3 regions of the Paenibacillus sp. GbtcB18 genome follow, and region 3 is predicted to be linked to each of the others. Evidence: riboswitches for the same ligand, from Rfam matches in the RefSeq annotation. Region 3 holds a riboswitch; each other region holds the start of a gene.
What was found. Region 3 has a riboswitch for cobalamin ahead of KVT34_RS12800 (class I SAM-dependent methyltransferase). Riboswitches for the same ligand answer to the same signal wherever they lie in the genome.
Positions count from the first base shown of each region.

Region 1: linked by a shared signal. The riboswitch ahead of KVT34_RS14970 (ABC transporter substrate-binding protein) and the one ahead of KVT34_RS12800 (class I SAM-dependent methyltransferase) in region 3 are both predicted to bind cobalamin.
Region 2: linked by a shared signal. The riboswitch ahead of KVT34_RS21070 (energy-coupling factor ABC transporter permease) and the one ahead of KVT34_RS12800 (class I SAM-dependent methyltransferase) in region 3 are both predicted to bind cobalamin.

Region 1 is NZ_JAGXJX010000004.1:264,294-272,007, reverse strand. It holds gene KVT34_RS14985 (aminotransferase class I/II-fold pyridoxal phosphate-dependent enzyme) at 1-256, shown strand, start outside; gene KVT34_RS14980 (aspartyl-phosphate phosphatase Spo0E family protein) at 327-587, shown strand; gene KVT34_RS14975 (hypothetical protein) at 642-1,217, shown strand; cobalamin riboswitch at 1,346-1,552, shown strand; gene KVT34_RS14970 (ABC transporter substrate-binding protein) at 1,731-2,738, shown strand; gene KVT34_RS14965 (FecCD family ABC transporter permease) at 2,739-3,776, shown strand; gene KVT34_RS14960 (ABC transporter ATP-binding protein) at 3,776-4,561, shown strand; gene cobT (nicotinate-nucleotide--dimethylbenzimidazole phosphoribosyltransferase) at 4,642-5,691, shown strand; gene cobU (bifunctional adenosylcobinamide kinase/adenosylcobinamide-phosphate guanylyltransferase) at 5,691-6,278, shown strand; gene cbiB (adenosylcobinamide-phosphate synthase CbiB) at 6,288-7,403, shown strand; gene cobS (adenosylcobinamide-GDP ribazoletransferase) at 7,379-7,714, shown strand, end outside.
Region 2 is NZ_JAGXJX010000007.1:309,877-317,590, reverse strand. It holds gene KVT34_RS21085 (phospholipase D family protein) at 1-1,544, shown strand, start outside; gene KVT34_RS21080 (hypothetical protein) at 1,700-2,230, shown strand; gene KVT34_RS32630 (permease) at 2,371-3,429, shown strand; cobalamin riboswitch at 3,612-3,813, shown strand; gene KVT34_RS21070 (energy-coupling factor ABC transporter permease) at 4,100-4,867, shown strand; gene KVT34_RS21065 (energy-coupling factor ABC transporter substrate-binding protein) at 4,864-5,151, shown strand; gene cbiQ (cobalt ECF transporter T component CbiQ) at 5,148-5,957, shown strand; gene KVT34_RS21055 (energy-coupling factor ABC transporter ATP-binding protein) at 5,954-6,808, shown strand; gene KVT34_RS21050 (glutamine--tRNA ligase/YqeY domain fusion protein) at 6,957-7,714, opposite strand, start outside.
Region 3 is NZ_JAGXJX010000003.1:555,285-562,998, forward strand. It holds gene KVT34_RS12780 (hypothetical protein) at 1-19, shown strand, start outside; gene KVT34_RS32600 (CobW family GTP-binding protein) at 299-1,378, shown strand; gene KVT34_RS12790 (TIGR03943 family putative permease subunit) at 1,558-2,496, opposite strand; gene KVT34_RS12795 (permease) at 2,524-3,546, opposite strand; gene KVT34_RS12800 (class I SAM-dependent methyltransferase) at 3,766-4,656, opposite strand; cobalamin riboswitch at 4,884-5,091, opposite strand; gene KVT34_RS12805 (aminoglycoside phosphotransferase family protein) at 5,264-6,169, opposite strand; gene KVT34_RS12810 (spore coat protein) at 6,368-6,856, shown strand; gene bshB2 (bacillithiol biosynthesis deacetylase BshB2) at 6,942-7,598, opposite strand; gene KVT34_RS12820 (YojF family protein) at 7,625-7,714, opposite strand, start outside.

The DNA.
Region 1 (7,714 bases), on a different contig from region 3:
TCAAGGCTTCCGGCAGATCGGTCTCGACTGCCACGAGCCTCAGGGAGCGTTCTACGCGTTCCCTTCCATCGCTTCGACGGGCCTCAGCTCGGAAGAGTTCGCTCAGCGGCTCCTGACCGAAGCGAAGGTGGCGGCCGTTCCGGGACAAGTGTTCGGCAACGGCGGCGAAGGCTTCGTCCGCTGCTCCTATGCGACTTCCGTTTCACAACTGAACGAGGCTTTGGACCGTATTGGGTCTTTTGTGAAAAAATTGTAAAGACTTGTCCCAAAAAATAGTTTTCAGAATCGGAAAAAACTGATATCTTTAGGGTAAAGGAGGGATATGTATGGCTTATTTAGAATATCGTCTGGCCGACAACTCGGGTTGGTACAGCCATGACGTTTCCGATCAACGCTGGTTATCCAAACGACCTGCCAAATTAGCCTCCCTCTTTCACCTGGAAGAAGAAATTCAGTTTATGCGGCACAGACTGGAACAGATGGTTCAGTCCGGTGAGGCTATGACTTCCGAGTCCGTAATTGAAATGAGTACGCTTCTTGATCATAAGATTAACGAATATATGAATCTAGTCCAGAAGAGCCGGTAAATGCCGGCTTTTTTGCAGCGTTTGCATAGGCTATCGGGCAACGGAGGGATTACAATGACACAGAAACGCTGGTTTCCGGCTGCAGTACTGCTTTTATTATTCACCGTCTTGGTTTCCGGGTGCGGGAAGGCCCAGCCCAAAGCGGATGTTTCCATCTTTATGATGGCCCGTGACGGCATACCGGTCGATGCCGCTTTTAAGCTTGAAAATTCGTTGAAAGCGCTTGTGGGGGACAAGCCGTCCATCTATTTGAATACGTCCCCGCTTTTTTCCAACGAAAAGATGATCGTCGAAATGGGATACGGCAATCACGGTATCCTGATCATCCCCGAAGAACAGTTTAAGATTTATGCGGCCGAAGGGGCATTTTTGCCGCTGGACGAGCATTTCAAGCAGGAAGACTATCCGGAGGGCGTACTCGAGGCGACGATTGAACCTGCCGGCAAGAAAAAGAATCCGCCCGAAGCGCCTAAGAAGGAGACGCATCTGTACGGCATTCCGCTCCAGTATTCCAAGTGGATGAAGGACAACGGCGTGGAAGGCAAGGGGCTCGTCGCTTTTATGGCGGTGAACAGCCGCAATCCCGAGCAGTCGTTCGAGGTACTCAAAAAGATCGCCGCCAAATCGTGAAGCGGACGACCTTGCCGCCGCCGCGACTCCAAAGCGGACGCCGGTAACTGCATGTGGTGCGATGACTAAAGTCCTTGTCTTTCCGCAGCCGCTTGGCCTATAATGGGGGATGAACTTGAAGGCCCAACCTCATACGTTTACCGTCAGGTCCCGAAAGCGGCGTCTCTCAGCGGAGCCAAAGCCCAGGGTGAAAAGGGAAGCCGGTGCAAATCCGGCACGGTCCCGCCACTGTAATACGGAGATCGTCTTACGATGCCACTGTCCGCTCGCGGATGGGAAGGCAAGACGGTCAAACATCCGTAAGTCAGGAGACCTGCCTGCCGGTTTGCAGCACAATATCCTTCGAGGAGAGGATCGCGCGAAACCGGAAAGGACGTCCGATTGACGGCCGTTCCACCTCGTGATTCTGAAAGTTATCCCCTCTATCTCCGGATAGGGGGGATTTTTTGTTGACATGCGCGAACATCGTGGGACAACCTCAAGTCAAACTAAATCTGCAAGGGAGTAGAGAACATGAACAACGAACGAAAAACCACCGGGGGTTTTAAATACGCCCTGCTGCTGCTTGTTTTGACGATGGCCGTCGGCCTGGCAGCCTGCGGCAAGCAAAGCGCGGATAACGGAACGGCGGGTTCGGCCTCTCCGGCGGCAAGCACCGCTCCGCAATCGAGCGCGAAGAAAACGCAGTATCCTTTGAAAGTAACCGATGCGACGGGCAAGGAATTTACGTTCGAGAAAGCGCCGGGAAAAATCGTATCGGTTTCGCCGGCGGAAACGGAAGCTCTTTTTGCGATCGGTCTGGGCGATAATATCGTCGGCGTGTCCGATTTTGACGATTACCCGGAGGAAGCGAAAAATAAGCCGAAAATGGGCGGAATTACGCAGCCTAACCAGGAATCGGTTATCGCGTCGGGAGCCGACATTGTTTTCACAGGCGTTTCGATGAAAAAAGAATCGGTCGAAAAGCTGCGCGCTATGGGCATCAACGTGTTCAAGGTGGAGCCGAAGACGCTTGACGACGTCATGAAAAATATTCAGCTTTACGGCCAGATTACCGACCATCAGGAACAGGCGGAAAAAGTCGTCGCAAAAATGAAAGAAGACCGTCAAAAAGTTACGGATGCTGTAAAAACCGTAGCGGCGGAAAAGAAGAAAAAAGTCTATATCGAATTCTCCCCGGGCTGGACAGTCGGTAAGGGTGAATTTATGGATGAGCTGATCACGCTGGCGGGCGGTGTCAACGTCGCTTCCGACATTACGGGCTGGAAGCAGATCAGCGAGGAAAAAATCATCCAGCAGAACCCGGACGTTATTTTATTCGCCAAAGGCGTAGTGGATGACAAAACGAAGAAAAGTCTTGAAGAACTCATTCGCGGACGCAGCGGGTGGAACGAAATCAATGCCGTTAAAAACAACCAGGTGATCGGTCTCGACCAGAATACGCTGACCCGTCCGGGACCGCGTTTGACGGAGGGACTCCTGCAAATGGCTAAAGCCATCTATCCGGACTTGGTGAAATAAATGAAACCTAAATGGGGACTTTGGGGAGGAGTAGGAGTTTTACTCCTTCTTCTTTCTATTGTGCTGAGTCTATCGCTGGGCTCGGCCCATCTGCCGGTGAGTCAGATCGCTTCGATTCTGGGGAGCAAGCTGCCTTGGATCGGTGACCGGATCACGCCGGACTGGCCCGTATCCTCGGAGCAGATTATTATGAAGGTAAGGCTGCCGCGCGTGATGCTGGCCATCCTGGTCGGGGCCTCCCTTTCGGTAGCGGGAGCCGCTTTTCAAGGCGTCCTGCGCAATCCGCTTGCGGACCCGTATACGCTTGGGGTAAGCAGCGGAACGAGCGTCGGCGCGGCTTTCGTCATTTACTTCGGTCTGCAGACTATGTTTTTCGGTACGTGGACGATACCGGTCGTCGGTTTTGCCACAGGAGCCGTTTCACTTTGGATCGTCTTGCGTCTGGCCCGGACCGACGGCAAAATCCGTATGGAGACGCTGCTGCTTTCCGGTGTCGTGATGCAGGCGTTTCTCGGCTCCGTCGTTTCTTTTCTCGTGTCGATGTCCAAACAGGTCGTCAATGAAATCATTTTCTGGCTGATGGGCAGTCTCGCGATGAAAGGCTGGTCGTACACAACCGTTCTCCTTCCGTATTTTCTCGTAACTTTCGTTGTGCTTTACAGCTATGCGCGGACACTCAACCTGCTGGCGCTCGGGGAACGTCAGGCCGCCCATCTGGGCATCCATGTCGAGCGGACGAAATTGATCGTGCTGATCACTGCGACTCTGGTGACGGCTGCGGCCGTTTCCGTATCCGGCGTGATCGGGTTTGTCGGGCTGATCGTGCCTCATCTGATCCGATTGATCGCGGGACCGGATTACCGGCTGATCGTGCCGCTTTCCGCCGTAGGCGGAGCCATCTACGTCCTTTGGGCCGATACGCTGGCCCGGACGCTTCTAAGCCCGACGGAGATTCCGCTCGGCGTCATCACCGCGTTTCTGGGCGCGCCGTTCTTCGCTTACCTGCTGCGCAAACAGAAGAAATGGGGGAGAAGCTGATGGAACCGATCATCGAAGTGCAGGGTGCGGGAAAAAGCTTCGGTGGAATCCGCGTGCTCAAAGATATCCGTTTCGAGGTGAAGCCCGGCGAATTTTTTGGCGTCATCGGGCCTAACGGGAGCGGTAAATCGACTTTGCTGAGACTTATCTCAGGCGTAGACCCCCTTACGGAAGGCCGTATTCTTCTCCAGGGGAGGGAAGTCGCGGGCTACGCCCGCAAGGAGCTGGCGCGCTGGCTTGCCGTGCTTCAGCAGGATGCACTGCCTCCGCTCGGTTTCACCGTCCGTGAGGTGGTGGAAATGGGCCGGTTCCCTTTCCAGAACTGGCTCGGGGAAGACCGGGAGGACGCTGCTGCGCTGATCGACCGGATTATGCGGCGGCTCGATCTGGAGCCGCTCGCCGACCGGACGGTCGAGAACCTGAGCGGAGGGCAGAAACAGCGCGTGGCGCTGGCGAAGGTGATGGCACAGCAGCCCCGCCTGCTGCTGCTCGACGAGCCTACGACTTATCTCGACATCGGCTACCAGATGCAGCTGATGGACTACGTGCGGCAGTGGCAGCGGGAAGAAGGGCTGACGGTGGTCGCCGTCCTTCACGACCTGAACCTGGCCGCCCTCTACTGTGAACGGCTTCTCGTCGTTCATGGGGGAGAAGGCATATCTATCGGCACGCCGGAGGAAATTATGAGAAGCGAGCTGATACTGGATGTCTATGGGACGGAACCGATCGTCCTGGAGCATCCCGATCACGGCATTCCTCAAATCCTGCTTCGCCGGGGAGATTGAATAGAGTGAATCCGAACCGCCCGCAGGGCGGTTTACCTACATACCGACATACCGACTAACACACCAGAGGAGGAACAAACATGAACGAACTTCAGGATGTAATCGGCGCCATTCGTCCGCTCCGTCAGGAAGCGAAGGATGCGGCATCCGTCCATCTCGATAATCTGACTAAACCGCCGGGAAGCCTCGGCAAGCTGGAAGATATGGCACGACAGCTCGCGGGGATTACCGGAGAGATTATGCCCGATATGAGCCGCAAGGCTATCGTCGTCATGGCGGCCGACCACGGCGTCTGCGAAGAAGGCGTCAGCGCGTTTCCGCAGGAAGTGACCCGCCAGATGGTGATGAACTTCCTGCAGGGCGGCGCAGCCGTCAATGTGCTGGCCCGGCACGCGGGAGCGGAAGTCGTATGCGTCGATATCGGAGTCAACGCAGATCTGGAACACCCGGACCTCCTCTCCCGCAAAGTCCGGAAAGGCACGGCCAATATGGCCCGCGAAGCCGCGATGACCCGCGAAGAGGCTCTCCAGGCCATCCGCGCCGGAATTGAAGTCGCAGATGGGCTCGCCGGACGCGGCGTGCGGGTTCTGGCGACCGGGGAGATGGGGATCGGCAACACCACGGCCAGTTCCGCGCTCCTGAGCGTGCTCGGGGGCATAGCCGTAGAAGACGCGGTAGGACGCGGAACGGGCATCGACGATGCCCGCTGGCTGCACAAGCAGGAAGTTGTCCGCAGAGCAATCGAGGTTAACAAGCCGGATGCGGAAGACGCGCTCGATGTGCTGGCGAAAGTCGGCGGCCTCGAAATCGCGGGCCTGACCGGAGTCATCCTCGGTGCGGCCAAGAACTCTTGTCCGGTCGTGATCGACGGTTTCATCTCCTCGGCCGCCGCGCTGGTTGCTTCACGGCTTGCTCCGGAGTCCCAGCCGTATATGATCGCTTCCCATCAATCTCACGAGCAGGGTCACGCACGGATGCTGGAAGCGGTCGGGCTCGGCCCCATGCTTCATATGGATATGAGACTGGGAGAAGGGACCGGGGCTGCGCTCTGCTTCACGCTCATGGATGCGGCGGGCAAAATCATGCGCGAGATGGCTTCCTTCGAAAGCGCCGGAGTGTCGCGGGGCTGATGAATCTGGCGCAAGAACATACAGCGGGAGCTGTCCTCGTGACGGGCGGCGCCAGAAGCGGCAAAAGCTCGTTTGCCGAGCAGTTGTCTTCGCGGCTTGCCGCACACGGGACTTATCTCGCTACGGCCCAGATCTGGGACGAGGAAATGCGGCAGCGGATCGCTCTGCACCGCACGCAGCGCGAGCAGTCCGGCTTCCCCTGGATTACGGCGGAAGAGCCGATGGAGCTGTCTCCTGCGCTGAAAGCTTGGAGCGGCGAAAGAGGCCGGGGCGTCGTCCTGGTGGACTGTCTGACGCTGTGGCTTTCCAATCGTCTCCTGAAGGCGGAGTGTTCGCCGGATGCGGCTGAACAAGTGAACGCCGCTGTGGACGAGCTTGTCCGGACGGTTGAAGCCTACGAGGGACCGCTCGTTCTCGTTACCAACGAAGTCGGGAGCGGCATTGTGCCCGAATATCCTCTCGGGCGGTTGTACCGCGATCTGGCCGGCCGGATGAACCAGCGGCTGGCACAAGTTTGCGGCCGGGTTTTTCTGGTGACCGCCGGGATACCCGTCGAGCTGAAAAGCCGGGCTTACCGGTTTGAATAGAGGGAACTCATGATTTTTTATTCGCTGAAAGAAATCTTGTGGATGATACTGGCGGCAATTGCCGTCGACCTTGTGATCGGCGATCCGAAGTGGCCGACGCACCCGGTGATCCGCATCGGGAGTCTGATCAGCTTTCTGGAACGGAAGCTGAGGAAAGAGCCGGCACCGCGGAAGAGCGCGCCGGAATGCGCCGGAGGGGCCCAGGCCGAGGCGGGAGCCGAGACCGGGGCCGAGACCAAGGCTGCTGAAGGCGTGCCCCTAGAGGCCGGAGCGTCCCCCGACACGGCCGGACAAGCGGCCGTTCTGTCACCGCGCTCCTTGAAGCGGCGTGGGATTGTCCTGGCCGCAGCCGTCATGCTGGCCGCATTTGCCGCCATGACGGCCGTAACGGCCATAGCCGCGGCGGTACATCCGTGGCTGGGTTACGCGGTGACGACGTGGTTTATTTCGACGACGATAGCCGTCAAAGGCTTAAAAGATGCCGCACGGCTGGTAGCTGTACCCTTGGCCGCGGGAGATTGGGCCGCCGCCCGCAAATATACGGGCTATATCGTCGGCCGCGACACGAAAAACCTCGACGAAGGCGAGCTGACGCGCGCCGTCGTGGAAACGGTCGCCGAGAACACCGTCGATGGTGTCGTTTCGCCGCTGTTCTACGCCCTCATCGGCGGAGCGCCTCTGGCGATGCTGTACCGGGCGGCGAACACGCTGGACTCCATGGTCGGCTACAAGAACGACCGGTATGTGCATTTCGGCTGGGCCTCCGCGCGGTGGGACGACGTGATGAACTGGATTCCGGCCAGACTGACCGGAATCCTGTTGATTCTGGCCGCGGCGGCGCAGCCGCGGATGAGCGCTTTCCGGGCGGCCCGCTCGGTAGGCCGTTTCGCCCGGCTTCATCCAAGCCCGAACAGCGGGATTCCGGAGTCGGCGGTTGCGGGCGCGCTCGGCATCGAGCTGGGCGGACGCAATACATACGGAACCGTGGTCAGCGAGCGGGCGCGCATGGGCTGGCCGCTGCGGCCGCGGAACCGCGGAGACATCGACGGCACGGTCCGGCTGCTCTACGGGGCGACGGGCTGGCTGGCAGGAGGGGTTCTATGCGCAATTTGGCTGCTGAGTTAAAGCTCTGGCTGTTTGGACTGGTCACGGCCATCCAGTTTCTTACCCGGCTGCCGCTTCCGGTAAGGATCGAGTGGACACCGGCCGTTCTGCGGCGGAGCCTCGTTTTTTATCCGGTGGTCGGGATGATCTTGGGCCTCCTCCTTACCGGCTCCGGCTGGGCGCTGGAGAAGGCGCTTCCCCCTCTGCCCGCTGCCGCGCTTCTTCTGTGCCTATGGATAGGGCTGACGGGAGCGCTGCATCTGGACGGACTGATGGATACGGCCGACGGGCTGCTCAGCCACCGTTCCAGGGAGCGCATGCTGGAAATTATG
Region 2 (7,714 bases), on a different contig from region 3:
CGGTCCGCACCTCGGGAAATACACGGAAGCCTACCCAAAAAAGCTGGCTCTCCTCTTATTGGCTGAAGGGCGGTATCCTGCTTCTCGTCTTTTTCATCTGGGCGGGCATCGTGGCCGCCGTTCATACGCACAAAGCTTTGCCTCCGGGCCTGTCGTTCGAAGGAAAAGCCTACCGGACGGAGAACGTGGACTTTCTATATGATCTTTCATATAAAAAAGACGGCGGCTATCATCAGGAACAGATGATTTTCGACCGGGTTAACCAAGCTATCGCGGAAGCGAAGGAATTTATCGTGGTCGACATGTTCCTGTACAGCGGGTACTACGACAACGACCAGTCCTTCCCGCCTCTGAGCGGACAACTGACGGAAAATCTCCTGGACGCCAAGCGGAGACATCCTGCCATGCCGATCACGATCGTTTCCGATGAGGTGAACACGACCTACGGCTCGCACCCGTCCCCGGAGCTTGAGCGGCTCAAGGCGGCCGGTATCGGGGTCGTACTCACGGATACGGATCCGTTAAGAGACTCCGTCCCGCTATACTCCGCCGTCTGGCGGATGGGGTTCCAGTGGTTCGGACAGTCGGGCAAAGGCTGGCTGCCCAATCCTCTGGCGGATTCCGCCCCCAAAGTGACGCTGCGCTCTTATTTGAAGCTTTTCAATGTCAAAGCGAATCATCGCAAAGTCGTCGCCACCGAAAATACGGCGCTGGTGCTGTCCGCCAACCCGCATGACGCCAGCTTCAACAACTCGAATATCGGGTTTCAGATAACCGGCAGCAAGGACTTCATCTCCGAAGTCGTCGGAACGGAGCAGGCCGCTTCCGTTATGTCCGGCGGACCCGCGCAACTTCAGCCGAAGGCGGCCGATACGCAGAAGGAACCCGCGCGTCCGGAAGCGGCGTCCGGAAACGGGACGCAAGAACCGGCGGCGCCCTCCCGGGATGCCGTGACCGTACGCCTGCTTACGGAAGGGAAAATTTATTCCCGCCTGCTTGACGGTATCTCGGCAGCGCCCAAGGGCAGCGAGATCCGCATGGGTATGTTCTATCTCGCCGACCGTAAGGTCATCGACGCTCTGCTGGATGCTTCCGCCCGGGGCGTATCCATCCAACTGCTGCTCGATCCGAACCAGAATGCGTTCGGGCACAGCAAGACCGGGATTCCGAACCGTCCGGTCGCCGCGGAGCTGAGGAAGAAGACGGATGGTAAAATCGCCGTTAAATGGTACAACACCGCACAGGAGCAGTTTCATACGAAGCTGATCGACATCCGTCATCCCGACGGCAGCGCCGTCATTAACGGAGGCTCCGCCAATTTCACACCCCGTAACCTGGATGATCTCAATCTGGAAACGAACGTGGAAATAACGGCCCCGGCAGGCAGCAAAATTACACAGGACCTTGACCGTTACTGGGACCGCCTGTGGAATAACCGGGATGCCGAGTACTCCCTGGAGTATCCGGCCTACGAGGATAAGCTGGTCGGCTTCAAGCGAATCGTCTATCATCTGCAGGACATGCTGGGATTTACGACTTATTGATTATTTAAAAATTGCTCTAACTCTCGAATGTTATTTTGTAATTATTCTCTTGTTAATGGTATAATTTTCTAATATGTTCCAAATGATTTGGGACATATTACGCACCTGGTGCAAGACATTATGAAGAAAACAGATACCGAGTTGGAGTGAATGAGTTGCTCAAAAAAAATAGCATAGCGATTTCCGTTGTTGTTCTCCTTCTGCTCATCGCCGCATCCGTATTTTATAGCGAGCATACTAATAAAAACCTGGGCTTGGAAAGCATTGTCGGCCATTCACTATCGGTCGTCCTCAACAATTACGATGAGGTAGCTTCGAGCAAAATCGAGAATTTTTCTCCCGATAACATAGCCGGCATAAAAATGAAACTAGTAAGTATCGAAGCCTACTCCGCTATAATAGATCAGGCGGTCGAATACGAGGCTTTAAAGCCGATAGCTGCAAATATGCTGTCACTAACTGAAAACATGGAAAAAAGCTATAAAGCGAATGACGGAAAACTTACTGACAGAAATAAAGAAGACTATAAAGTATTGGAAACGGAAATACGAAATTTAATCCCCCTTATCCGCAGCACTTATTACCAGCCTGGAACAGAAGGTAAGGCCTCTTTGAAAGTTACTGAACAGGGCATTGCTCCAATTAAAGACAGACTTAGTAAATATGCGGCAAGTGCATTAGAGTAAAAAAGGTTGAACAGGATTACATGCCCAACTTTCGATAGGTCATCTATCATTCTCCGAAGATTTCTGACAGAAGAACGCCATTCTTTTTCCACGGTGACTATGGTATAGTTGCAAGTGGATTTAGAAAGGTGGGACATCACGTGAATACATCTCCAATTCCGGTTTCCACCAAAAGCAGACCGCGCACTGCTTACTGGAAACCTTTTTTATTTATCGCCATTCTCATAGGCGGGTTGTTTTACGTCAAGTGGGAGCCGTACTTCCACAAAGCGCTTACCGCGGCGGCCAAGCACGACATCGGGAAGTCGATTCTCGCAGGCTCCGCCGAGCCTTCGCTGGCCGCGGCTTGGGACTATTCCGTGGTCTATTTCAAAGCCGTCTGGAAAGCCGCGATTCTCGGCATCGTCCTCGGCTCTCTGCTTCAGGTGCTGATCCCACAAGATTGGCTGAAGCGGGTGTTCGGCAAGCGCACTTTCGGCAGCACAGTAGCCGGCGGACTTAGCGCCATGCCCGGCATGATGTGCTCCTGCTGCGCTGCTCCGGTAGCGGTAGGCATGCGCAAGCAGTCAGGCTCCATCGGCTCCGCTCTCGCTTTCTGGATCGGCAACCCGGTACTGAACCCGGCGACGATCATTTTCATGGGCTTCGTGCTTGGCTGGAAATTCGCCGTTCTAAGAATCGCCGCTGGGATTGTGCTCGTGTTCGGCGTCTCGTACTGGGCGGAACGCCTCGTCACGAAAGACGATACAGCGACCGGCGAGTTTCCGCAGATGCCGGCTGCGCAGCACCATTCCGGGCCGGTCGTCGTCCGCTGGCTGAAAGCGCTCTGGACGATGTTCTGGACCGTGGTTCCCGTCTACTTCATCGCCGTGTTCATTCTCGGCGCCGCACGCGCCTGGCTGTTCCCGGCCCTCGATCCCGCGATCGGAAACAGCCTCGTCGCTTTGATCGGACTCGCTTTGGCCGGAACCCTGTTCGTCATCCCGACTGCCGCGGAAATTCCGATCGCCAAAACGATGATGGCCCTGGGCCTGGGCACGGGACCGGCTGCCGCGCTTATCATGACGCTGCCTGCCGTCAGCCTGCCGTCCCTCATTATGGTGCGCAAGGCGTTTCCTGCGCGGGTGCTCTGGTTCACAGCCAGTATGGTTGTCCTGACAGGAATCGTAACCGGCGTGGTCGGCATTTTCATCCTATAAAATCAAGTTCAGCGAGAGGGCCGATACCCCTCTCGTTTTTTTCGCAAATAAAAGACAGCGGTTACAAAGATCAGGGTGTGAGAGATTCCAAAACCGCTTCCGGCAGCGTTTCAGCCTTGAAATTCAGGCCTTTTCCGCAATTGACAAGGTTTGGGACATCCTGTAGTATTATCACGAAAAACTGCATATTTGTGGAAACAGGTATTTTAGAGCCACTCTAAAATTTAAAAGGGAAGAACGGTGAAATGCCGTCGCGGTCCCGCCACTGTAAGGGGAAACACTCTCAATCACATCCGGCACGAAGCCACTGGAACTAAGACGTTCCGGGAAGGCGCCGGTATGGACGCCCCGAGCCAGGAGACCTGCCTGTTTGGACAGCACTGATACGACCTACGAGGAATAGGGAGGTGTTTGAGATCGCAAACTTTTTTTGTTGCGTGCATAAGACATCGTGTTCCCGTGCGAAGGGAAAGATGTCTTTTTTTGTGTGCGGAGAAGAGGTCCAAAGCCGGGAATTACCGCATCGGAGTCATCGGATAGAGCTTGCGGAGCTGGCAGCCGGGCATCGGGTATAACGAATCACCGTCCGAAAGTACAGCAGGGGCATGCCCCCGTTCTGCCGCACTGGCCGCCGCTTACGGCGGACCACATTCATGAAGGAGGATTACCGATGAACATCCGTAAAACCCTGGCGTCTTTTCTGCTTATAGCCGGAATCGTCTGCTTCTTTCTGGTAAACGAGCCGGAGTCGGCTTACGCCATGCATATCATGGAGGGCTTTTTGCCGCCCTTCTGGGCCTTATTCTGGTGGGTGGTCTTCCTGCCATTCTTCATCCTGGGCGTCCGCGCTCTGATCCGAATTACTAAAGAAACGCCGGAGCTCAAGCTCATGCTCGGTCTGGCCGGGGCCTTTACATTCGTCCTGTCCGCCCTGAAAATACCCTCGGTTACGGGAAGCAGCTCCCACCCGACGGGTACCGGACTGGGAGCCATCCTGTTCGGACCGCTTCCCATGAGCGTCCTCGGCTCCGTCGTTCTTCTCTTTCAGGCCCTCCTCCTCGCCCACGGCGGGCTTACGACACTGGGTGCCAACGCATTCTCGATGGCCGTTGCGGGACCGTTTGTCGGCTATGCCGTGTACAAACTCATGATCAAATCGACGGGCAGGCAGAAGCTCTCCGTCTTTACGGGCGCCGCGCTCGCCGATCTGACCACCTATCTGGTCACCTCCGTGCAGTTGGCGGTGGCATTTCCCGCAGCCGACGGGGGTATGCTCGCCTCTTTTGCCAAATTTGCGGGCATTTTCGCCGTCACGCAGATTCCGCTTGCGATCAGCGAAGGACTGCTGACCGTGCTGGTTCTGGGCTGGCTGCAAGCCTATACGCCGCATGAAATTTCCGCTCTGCAGCGCAATCTGAAGGGAGCTGACCGTTCATGAAAACGTGGAAGAAGAATGTATGGATCCTGGTCGCGGTCGTCCTGCTTGCCGTGCTGCCGCTCATTTTCGTTAAAGGAGAGTTCGGAGGAGCGGACGGAGCCGCGGAGGAAGCGATTCAGGAAATCGCTCCGACTTACGAGCCTTGGTTCGCGTCGCTGATGGAGCCTCCCGCTGAAACCGAAAGCATGCTTTTCGCGCTGCAAGCCGCGCTTGGAGCCGGTTTTATCGGGTATGTGATCGGCTTGTATAAGGGAAAGGCCTCCAAACCGAAGCCTAAAGCATGATGCTCAAGCGGATTGACACCATTTCCTATGCCAATGCTTTCCGGGGACTGTCCCCCGTCTGGAAATGCGGATTTGCCGGCTGTCTCTTTATCCTGTCCTATGCCAGTGCTCCGCCCGTTCAATTGGCCGTTTTCGGATGGATAACGCTTTGGACCCTGCTTTACGCACGCGTCCCGGGGAAGCTTTACTGGCTCGTATACGGCGGCTCGCTGCTGTTTTTCGCGGCCAGCCTGCCTGCTCTCCTGCTGGAATTTGGAAGAAATGCGGGGACCGGGGTTCCCCTTTCTTCGGGGTGGATCATCGGAACGGCCGGTCCATGGACCGTTTATGTCACGGGTGAATCTTTGTCCCGCACAGCGGGGCTGTTTATGCGGGTCTCCGCCTGTCTCGCTTGTCTGCAGTTTGTGTTGTTCACGACGCCCTTGCTGGAAATTCTTCAGGTGATGAAAAAAATCCGCATGCCTCAGATCGTGATTGAGCTGACCCTGATTATGTACCGCTATATTTTTTTGCTCGCCGATACGGCTCACGCCATGCGGACCGCCCAGCGCTGCCGGGGCGGGCAGAACGGATTCGCAGGCGGACTGCGCGATACCGCTCTGCTGATCGTTCATCTGTTCGGCCGGACGATGCAGCGTTACCGTGGTCTGACCTACGGGCTGACCTCCCGCGGCTTCACGGAACGGATCGAACTTGCCCCCTATGAGGCGGCCCCTGTCCCGCCGCGCTACAAAGCCGAAGGCATGACCGGGATCTTTATGCTGACGGCAGCTCAGATTTGGCTGAAATGGAGGGGATTCGCATGAATCCGATCATGGAACTGGCGGACGTCGTCTACAGCTATCCCGGTACCGAAAAAAAGGCCCTGGCCGGACTCAGCCTCACGATTCCGGCGGGCCGGAAAATCGCGCTTTGCGGGCATAACGGCTCCGGCAAATCGACGTTTTTCCTGCATGCCGTCGGCATTCACCGGCCGCAATCGGGGACCGTGCGCTGGAAGGGCGCTCCTGTGTCCTACAAGCGCCAGGATCTGCAGGAGCTGCGCAGGCAGGTAGGACTCGTGTTCCAGGACCCCGAGCAGCAGCTCATTCTCGGTACGCCGTACGAGGACATCTCTTACGGCTTGCGGAACGCCGGCGTTTCCGAGCCCGAAATCCGCGTCCGGACCGGAGCGGTACTGGAGAGTATGGACCTGGAGCAGCTCGCCCATACCCCTATCCATCACCTGAGCCTCGGGCAGAAGAAGCGCGTCACCCTGGCCGGCGTTCTTGTGCTGGAGCCAAGCCTGCTGCTGCTCGACGAGCCGACGGCGTATCTCGATCGCGCGTCGGAGCGGCTTCTGCTGGATGAGCTGGCGGACATCGGGCAGAGCGGCGTCACCGTGGTCATGGCGACCCACGACATGGACCTGGCCTACACGTGGGCGGATGAAGTCCTGGTCATGGACCAGGGTGCCTGTCTGCTGCAAGGGACGCCCGATCGGGTTTTCGCGGAGACGGACACCGTCGAACGCATCGGTCTGGAGCTGCCCATGCTCCTCCGGCTGTGGCGCTCCCTCCCCCGCGCGCTGCGGGAAGGCATCGACCCTCCGAGGAGCGCCGATGCCTTCGGAGAGCTTCTCGCGGCCCGGCTTCAAGCTGCGGCTGCGCAGAGCTAGACGCTTGAATCCCATACAAAAAAAGCAGGTCAGGAATTTCTCCTGCACCTGCTTTTTGTATTTGTCCGCAAACCGGAAGCCGCGAGATGCGGCGTGTAAGGCCGACGCGGTCTTACGCGGGCCGCTTTTTTTACCGATCCGGATGTGCTTAAGCCTGCTTGATATCGAAAGAGCTTTTCAGCGATACGGTCAGATTGAAGACCAGATGATCTTTCGTGGACGCTTTAGGGTCCACATTGAAGTAACCGTGGCGGAAGAATTGGAACTTGTCGTTACCCTCGGCATCCTTCATGTTCTCCTCCACAAATCCGCTCAGGACCTCCAGAGAATTCGGATTGATCCGGTCGAGGAACGTGCTTCCTTCTTCCTTCTCTTCCTGCTCCGGCAGAACCAGCGGCTCGTAGAGCCGGAACTCGGCCGGTACGGCGCGGGTCGCTTCTACCCAGTGGATCGTTCCCTTCACTTTGCGGCCGGTAAACCCGCTTCCGCTCTTCGTCTCCGGATCGTAGGTGCAGCGCAGCTCGATCACATGGCCCGCCCCGTCCTTGACCACTTCTTCACACTTGATGAAGTAGGCGTGCTTCAAACGCACTTCATTGCCTGGAAATAAGCGGAAATATTTGCTCGGCGGATTTTCCATGAAATCGTCCTGCTCGATATAAATCTCCCGTGAAAACGGAATTTGGCGGACGCCCATCTCCGGGTTCTCCGAGTTGATTTCCGCATCCAGCATCTCCACCTGGCCTTCGGGATAATTCGTAATGACCACCTTGAGCGGTTTTAGAATCCCCATCGTCCGAGGGGCCTTCAATTTCAAATCTTCCCGGATAAAATGATCCAGGTATTTCACGTCGACTGTGCTGTCGCTCTTCGTCACGCCGATTTCGCGGCAGAAATTGCGGATCG
Region 3 (7,714 bases):
GCAACAGACCCTGCAATAATCCATAGGAAATTAAAAACTCCTCCGAACCCTTGTAATGGGGTTGGAGGAGTTTTTTTGCTGCTTTAAATAACCAGGGAATTCATTCCTGGATTAAACAACATAAGGAGGCCCGTTTACAATCCTCAACTTCCGCCTTGATTGAGCTGTTCGGTTTGCCGGAGAGTCCGAGTTCCTGTAAAATAAATTTAAACGTAACGATTACGGTTTTATTAGCATGGCCGTTTCCTGACAAGCATATAGTGAGAACATATCTTTACTCAAGAAAGGAACTTAAACCGTGACAATACCTGTATTCGTCCTTAGCGGTTTTTTGGGCAGCGGTAAAACGACCCTTCTGCTCCGTATGCTCGAAGAATCGAAGAAGCTTGGTCTGCGCCCCGGGATACTGATGAACGAACTGGGCAAAGCGGATGTCGACGGCTTAATTTTGAAAGGGCACAGCTCCGCTTCGATTGAAAAACTGCTGGACGGCTGTGTCTGCTGCAGCAAGAAAAGCGAGCTGACCGGCAGCTTGCAGGCTCTGCTTGTCCGCAAACCGGATATTTTGTTCATTGAGCTGACCGGTGTGGCCAACCCGGAAGAAATTGCCGATGTGCTCACGGAACCCGGTCTGCTGGGCCGTGTTGCCCTTAAACAGGTCATCACCGTGCTCGATGCCGAAAACTTCATGGATTACAACAGTCTGTTTGCATCGGACAAACTGCTCGTACGGACACTTAGAAGGCAGGTGGAAGTCGCCGATCTGCTTCTGGTCAATAAAACGGATTATGTACACCGCATCCGGCTGCACCAGATCGAGAAGGCCATACGCAAGCTGAACGGGCACGCCATGCTCGTGTATACGACCCACTGCCGCGTCGAGCTTAAGCCGATCCTGGAGGGAGTCCAGCCCGTACAGAAGGGCCCCCTGACGGTCCGGCCGATCCGGATGACGAAGATCACGACTCATCCGAAGGAGCCCAGCATAAACGGTACCGGACGCGGCATGCCCCCCGCAGATTCGCCGGCACCGGCGGAAACCGCGCCTTCCCACTCCCGCGTCCGCACCGTCACTCTCCCGTGGAATCAGCTTGCCGGGCTGACCAAAGCGGATGTGGACGCCTTCCTCCAGCGGTGGAGGGACGGTCTGATCCGCGCCAAAGGTTATGTGACGTTCGCGGAATCCAGTCACATGCATTTGTTTCAGTACGCAGGAAAGCGGAGTTACTGGGAGCCTTCCTTTTACCAGGGAGAGCCGTATCTCGTGTTTATCGGAATCGACCTGGATACAGACCGGCTGAGCGAGGAATGGCAGCGTCTTCAGGATACACCGCAGCCGCAGTCCCTTGAACCGGAATCCGGCCGCCGCCGGAAGTAGCTCAGGCACGAAATGGATCGGAGAAGCCTTCCATACGGCATGATCCATACGAGTTTTTTTGCGCCCCCCTCCCCGTTCTGTTGATGGTATCTACGATTAAGGTGCCTACTACATCCGGCTCTTGCATCGCAAACAAAACCGCTTTCCGTCGGAAAGCGGTTTTGTTATGGCTACAGCCTTTATTTTCCGAGATCGGCGAAATCACCGGCATACGGATATACGTAAGGGGACGAAGGCTCTTTAATTTTCCGGATCACGGCTCCCTCCAGCTTCATCGCATCTTTACCTTCGTACACCGACTTGCGGATCGTCCCTTTCACCGTTACCCATGTATCCTTGAGATACGAATCCGCATCCGGAGCTTCAACGATAACGCCGTACGGAGACGCATCGGCAGAGCAGCACTGCATCGTCAGTCTTGCGACGACGAACTGGTTTTTGGGCATGTCGTCCTCCCGGTAAACGAAGCCGCTGATTTCCATCTGTTTCCCCGCAAAATTGCCGGCGAACAGATCCACGGCCGTCAGCCTCTCCATAAAACCTTTCTCCCCGATAAGAATGGTTTGCTTTTGGTAAAGCCGCATGGCCAGCTTCGCGTAATCTTCCGTAAACCGGCTGCCTTTGAACATCTCCTTGAGCCTGGCTTCCTGCGTATCTTCCTTGCCCCGGCTCGCTTTCTCTGAAGATTGCTGCTTCTCAGGCGAATCGTCCCGGGTATCTGCATTCCTCTGCGTCTGGAGGTTGGAGGTATTCAGTTGAATCCCTTTCACTTGAACGATATCGCTCCCCGTTACCCGGTCGGGCAGCAGAAAGCCCAGCAGCAGCGGTAAAAGGAACAAGGAATAAGCCGCACCGTGCGAAAGCTTAGATTTCCTGACACCGGGCTCGCATCCGCAGTCGGATTCATTGCCTGAAGCGGGCTGCAGGGCCAGATAAATCTGGATCACGGCCAGCACGAACAGGGCGATCGCCGAAGCTTTGACGTACGGTACCAGGCGGGGCGCCAAGTAATGCGTCATGCCGCCCGTTTTGACCAGATAGACGATATAGAGCGAAAACCCGCATAGAATCGCCGCCCTCATAAAAGAATGGAAGGCGTAAGCGCGCCTGTCTTCCACCCGATTCACCTCCCCGAATTCAAAGCGTTAGTTGAAAAACAGGTGTTCGACAATGACGGAACCTGCAAACACGGTCATCGTGATAAGAACGGCCAGCAGCAGGACAAACTTCGTTTTGAAGACGGACAAGAGCATGAGCGTACTTTTAAAATCGAGCATGGGCCCGAAAACGAGGAAGGTGAGTAGGGAACCTTTGGAAAATGTCTGGAGAAAGGAAGAAGCGACAAACGCGTCCGAGGTGGAACAGAGCGACAATATGTAGGCAAATCCCATCATAAACAGATGCGGAAGCACTTCCCCCTCCCCCAGCGCCGACAAATCCCCTCTAGGCACAAAAGCCTGAATAACGGCCGTAACGAGAGAGCCGAAAATGAGATATTTCCCCATATCGAAAAATTCCCCGCCCGCGTGGCCCATCATCGTAACGAATTTGCCGCCGCCCTGCACGTGCGCACAGTCTTGTCCGTTCTCGGCATACAGCGAGTCCAGTCTGTGTTTCAACGGATTTTGGTTAATGAACGCGTATACGAATAAGCCGATAAACGCGCTGACTCCAAGGGCCAGTCCCATCCGGGCATACACCATTTCGGGATTCATCCGGAACGCCGTGTATGTGGCCGCATAGACGACCGGGTTCACGATAGGACCCGCCAGAATGACGATTACGCCTATGTACAGCGGCATTCCTTTGTTGATCAGCCGCCGGACGACCGGGATCATGCCGCATTCGCAAATCGGAAACAGGATGCCCAGCAGGCAGGCATAAACGAATCCGAGCAAAGGATTCCGGGGGATCGCTTTGCGGATCCAGGTTTCCGGGATGTAAACCTGCATGAACGAGGAAAGCAGCACACCTAGCATAATAAAAGGAACCGCTTCGAGCACGATGCCGATAAACATCGTCTTGAACAGGCGGAGAACCGAAGGGTCCGGCAGCCCCGCATTCCCTGTCCGCACGGCTTGCCAGGCCAGTATAGCCAGGAAACTTCCCGCTGCAATATAAATCAGGTGTCTTTTTCTCATCCCTCTGCTTGCGCCGCTGAAATGCACGTTCTCCCCTCCTGTGTACGACAATATCCTTATTTTAATCGTAATTATTACGTTTTTCAATAAAAAAGACTTCTCCCTTAAACCCTTTCCACTTTTTCATCCCTATGCGAGTTTGCCTGAATTTATGACAAGCTCCTTCCCTTGTCCGATTCGTGAAGCCATAAAAAAATCCCGGCACGCGAAACCGCGTTACCGGGAAAACACTTCAACGGCTCTGATTTAAACTTCCACGACCCGTTTCACTTCCGTGGGCAGGTCCGCAGGTTCCAGCCGTTTTTCCGGCTTCCAGTAAAGGAGAGCCGCTTTGAAATTGTGCGGGTAAATCAGCTTTCCGCCTTCTTCTCGCACATAAGCGTACAAGAGCTCCACAGCCTTCTTGCGGTCATACTCCTTGTCCAAAACCGCGCTCAGGTTATCCTTCATCAGCTCTTCCTCCGTATCGTAGGCATACGTTTTGTGCAGATTGACAATTTTACAATTCGCGTCGATTCCGAGTTCATAAAGCAGATTCTGCAAATGGATGTAATCTCTGCGTTGAAATTTGATCCGGCAGCCGAGCTGCTCCCGGATGTCCTTGTAGTGCGGTCTTTCGGGACCGCTTACCATTCCCGCGATTCCGAGACGCTTCGCCGTGTTGTTGATATGCAGCAGCGCCCGGTCGATCTCCTGCATCCGGTAGTAACAATTGACGCCGAATACCACGTCGGCCCGCTCCACCTCGGGAAGCTCTTCCCATTTGGCATGCACGAAGTTTACATGATTCCAGCCCTTCCGCTCCGCTGCGGCTTTCAGGAAAGCAAGCACGCTTTCGGAGCTGTCGACGCAGGTGAGGGAACCCGCTTTCTCGGCCGCTTCGAACGTATAATTTCCCCAGCCGGGGCCGATTTCCAGCACATCCTCGCCGGGATCGATCAAAGTGATCAGCTCCTTGCGCAAGTTGGCAACCCAAGAATCCACCCCGGCCTGTTCTTTCTTTTTCATAAAAGCGTTCCAGAACCCTTCTTCCTTGACGTCATCGGTCATCCGCACGGGAAGATTTCCGTCCCAGTCCTTCATTCCCTCCTGCCAAAGGGTTTTGTAGTTCGTATTTAGTTTGACTCCGTAATACATCGTGTTCCTCCCATACGGTTTGAAGATACTTGTACATCATTCTTTCGATCAAAATGCGGCGGACTTCATTTTACCCGTAAAGCCGGAGGATTCAACCGATCCGAAACAAATAAAAACATCCCGCCGAAGGCAGGATGTTTGGGTTCATCGCATGAATACGCCGGGGTCAGGACCCGACGATTAGGGAGAACATTCGCATCAACGCCATCCTATATCCGCGTAGGAATGAAGTTACCGGTAAACAGGCAGGTCTCCTGACTCGGGAACCCTATGCGCGTCTTCCCGGATTCACCAGTGACGTGATGCGCTTCGGCCGGGGCTTCGCCCCTTTTCCCCTTACAGTGGCGGGACCGTATCGGAATTGCACCGAACTTCCCTTTTAATCCGTTCCCTCTCCCCAGAGAAAGAACCGGAACCCGTTCAATAAAGAATGTTTGATATTTTGTTGTCTAAAGAAAAGCATACATGTCAAACAACTTCACGATTAATAGTAGTCCAAATCCGGCGTTTTGGCAAATACCGAAGCATGCGGGCAAGCAGGCGTACCGGTAAGGCGGGCCCGGCAAACTTCGGACTATGAAGTAGAGTCGCGACGGTTATGACTCCGCTATTCCCCTTCAATAATCAGGTTGATTTGATGAATAAAATCTTTTGCCAGTTCAAGCTGTTTATAGGCAAATTCCAAATCTCCGTTACCCGAGAGTCCGAAATCCAAGTTACCTAAAGTGGACATCAGTATGCGTGCGGTAACGGCAAATCCAAAAGCTTCCTTATCGGCCTGATTATTCATCTCACTCCAGATATATTGAAAGGTTGGCTCCTGAACTCCGTTGAACAAGGCAAGATTGCCTACATAGGAAGCCAGATCCCAGTATGCGGGCATCAAAGATACATCTTCAAAGTCCGACCAGATCCAGCCTTCGGGACTCGGTAATAAGTTTCTTGAATGGGCATCTCCATGAGACGGTATGAGCAAGCTTGTTTCAAGACGCATCTGTCTATCAATTGTGAAAAACAGACTTAACAAATCTTGTATACGCGGATCCGGATGATTCATTAATCTAAAAGCCGATTGACATGTCCGCTCCCAAACACCAAGCATAGGAATCTCGCCGGTAAAATCTTTCAATGCCAGTGAAAGTGTATTGACCAATTCAACTGCTTCGCTTGGCGAAGGGCGCTCCAGGTCTGTCGGGGGAACATACTTCCAAAGCGTCATCCATGTGCCGCCAATATCATATGGTCCTGCATCCGTAAGGTCGGTTGGCAAACGGACCGGCACTCCCTTTGAATGGAGATGACGTGCGGCTCTTAATTCACGAACCAGTACCTTGTAAGCGTAATCTCCATTATTTTTTGAAATCGCAGCGGCTATTCGGGCCACAATCGGAAACGGGGCCAAATGAACGATCAGGTTCCCGCCATTACCAAGCTCGATAGGAGTAATGTCTTTTAATCCGGCTTTTTCTGCCATTAAAACCGCTTTTGAAATAAGGCTGCTATTATTCGGCACTCCGCGGGCTCCTTAGTTAAGGTTAAAAATATATTAGCATCGTTGTCGTGTCCCCCATAGGTATTAAATAGTTAACAATCAACTATTCCCCATTCACACTTTCGTTAACGCGAACTTCCGTTTGGAGGTACTGACAACTTACTAATCTCCGCCCCTTCACATAGGCTGTTATAAACCCCACGAACGGAGTCTGAGAAGATGAGCCTGCCGAAAGTCCCCCAGCATCTCGCCTGGCACGAAACTTTGGAGCTTCACGAGCTTGTGAGCCTTCAGACCGGACAACTGATCGCTTGTAAACAAAAATTACCGACGCTTGCGGACGAAGGGCTTCAAACGCTTTTCAGAGCGGCGATACAAACCTTGGAGCAGAATCTGAACGAGCTGCTGGCGTATTATCCCGAAGCGCCTGCCGCCTCCAGGAATAAACCTGCGGAGCTCCCCGTCCTGGAAGCGGGACAGCTTCTCGCTTTTGCCAAAACCGCCGTACGCGGCTACGCCTGCGCCCTCACGGAAACCGCGACTCCCCGTCTACGGGCAACCTTTGTGAAACATCTGTTGAGAGCGGTCGAATTTCACGCCAAAGTGTTCAACCGGCTGTATGCGGACGGTGCGTACCCCGCTTATGACCTGAAGGAACTGCTGGAAAACGACGCGGCCAACGCCCGAGCCGCCCTCTCCCTCGAATAACGGCAAACCGCCAAGGAACGGCACGACTGCCTGCCCCTTGGCGGTTTATCGGCATGCGGGAACGGCTTCCGCCCCGCTCACTCTTTTATTGAAACCGGTATGTCCACAACCGCTCGTAGCCGAAGCGTTCCTGCACCTCTTTGTCGTTCGCGGATTTGCCGCCGAGCTGTCCGTTGAGCTGGAACTGGGAGCTGTGTGCAAGGATCGAGCCCAGCTTCTGCTCCAGATACGGCCTGACATCGTTCACGACATCCGCTTTGCCGAGCACATCCTCGCATCCTTTGGAAAAAGCGATGCAGTGAACGACCGGTCTCTCTTCCAAGGGGATTCGCTGGACCGTATCAATCACGGCCGCGCCCGTTGCGTCATGATCCGGATGCACGCTGTAGCCCGGGTAGAACGTAATGACAAGCGAAGGATTCAGCTCGTCGATGAGCCCGCGGATTTTGCCGACGAGCAGTTCGCGGTCTTCGAATTCAATCGTTTTATCGTGAAAGCCCAGCATCCGCAAATCCTGAATTCCGATCGACCGGCACGATTCCTCAAGCTCGGCTTTGCGGATTCCGGGCAGTGTCACGCGGTTGGCGACAAGGGGATTGCCCATGTTGCGTCCCATCTCTCCCAGTGTCAAGCATGCGTAAGTCACCGGGGTTCCCTGGCGTATATGGCCGGCAAGCGTACCGGATATGCCGAACGCTTCGTCATCGGGATGCGGCAGGACGACCAGTATGTGTCGTTCCATCTCCATCTACCTTCTCTCTTTGTAAGTTAAAAAGGGTCTCGGCTCAGCTGCAGCGAAACGACGAGCTTGCCGTCCTTATCATGTCCCGACAAAATCAGTCTCTGCGTCTCCGTTTC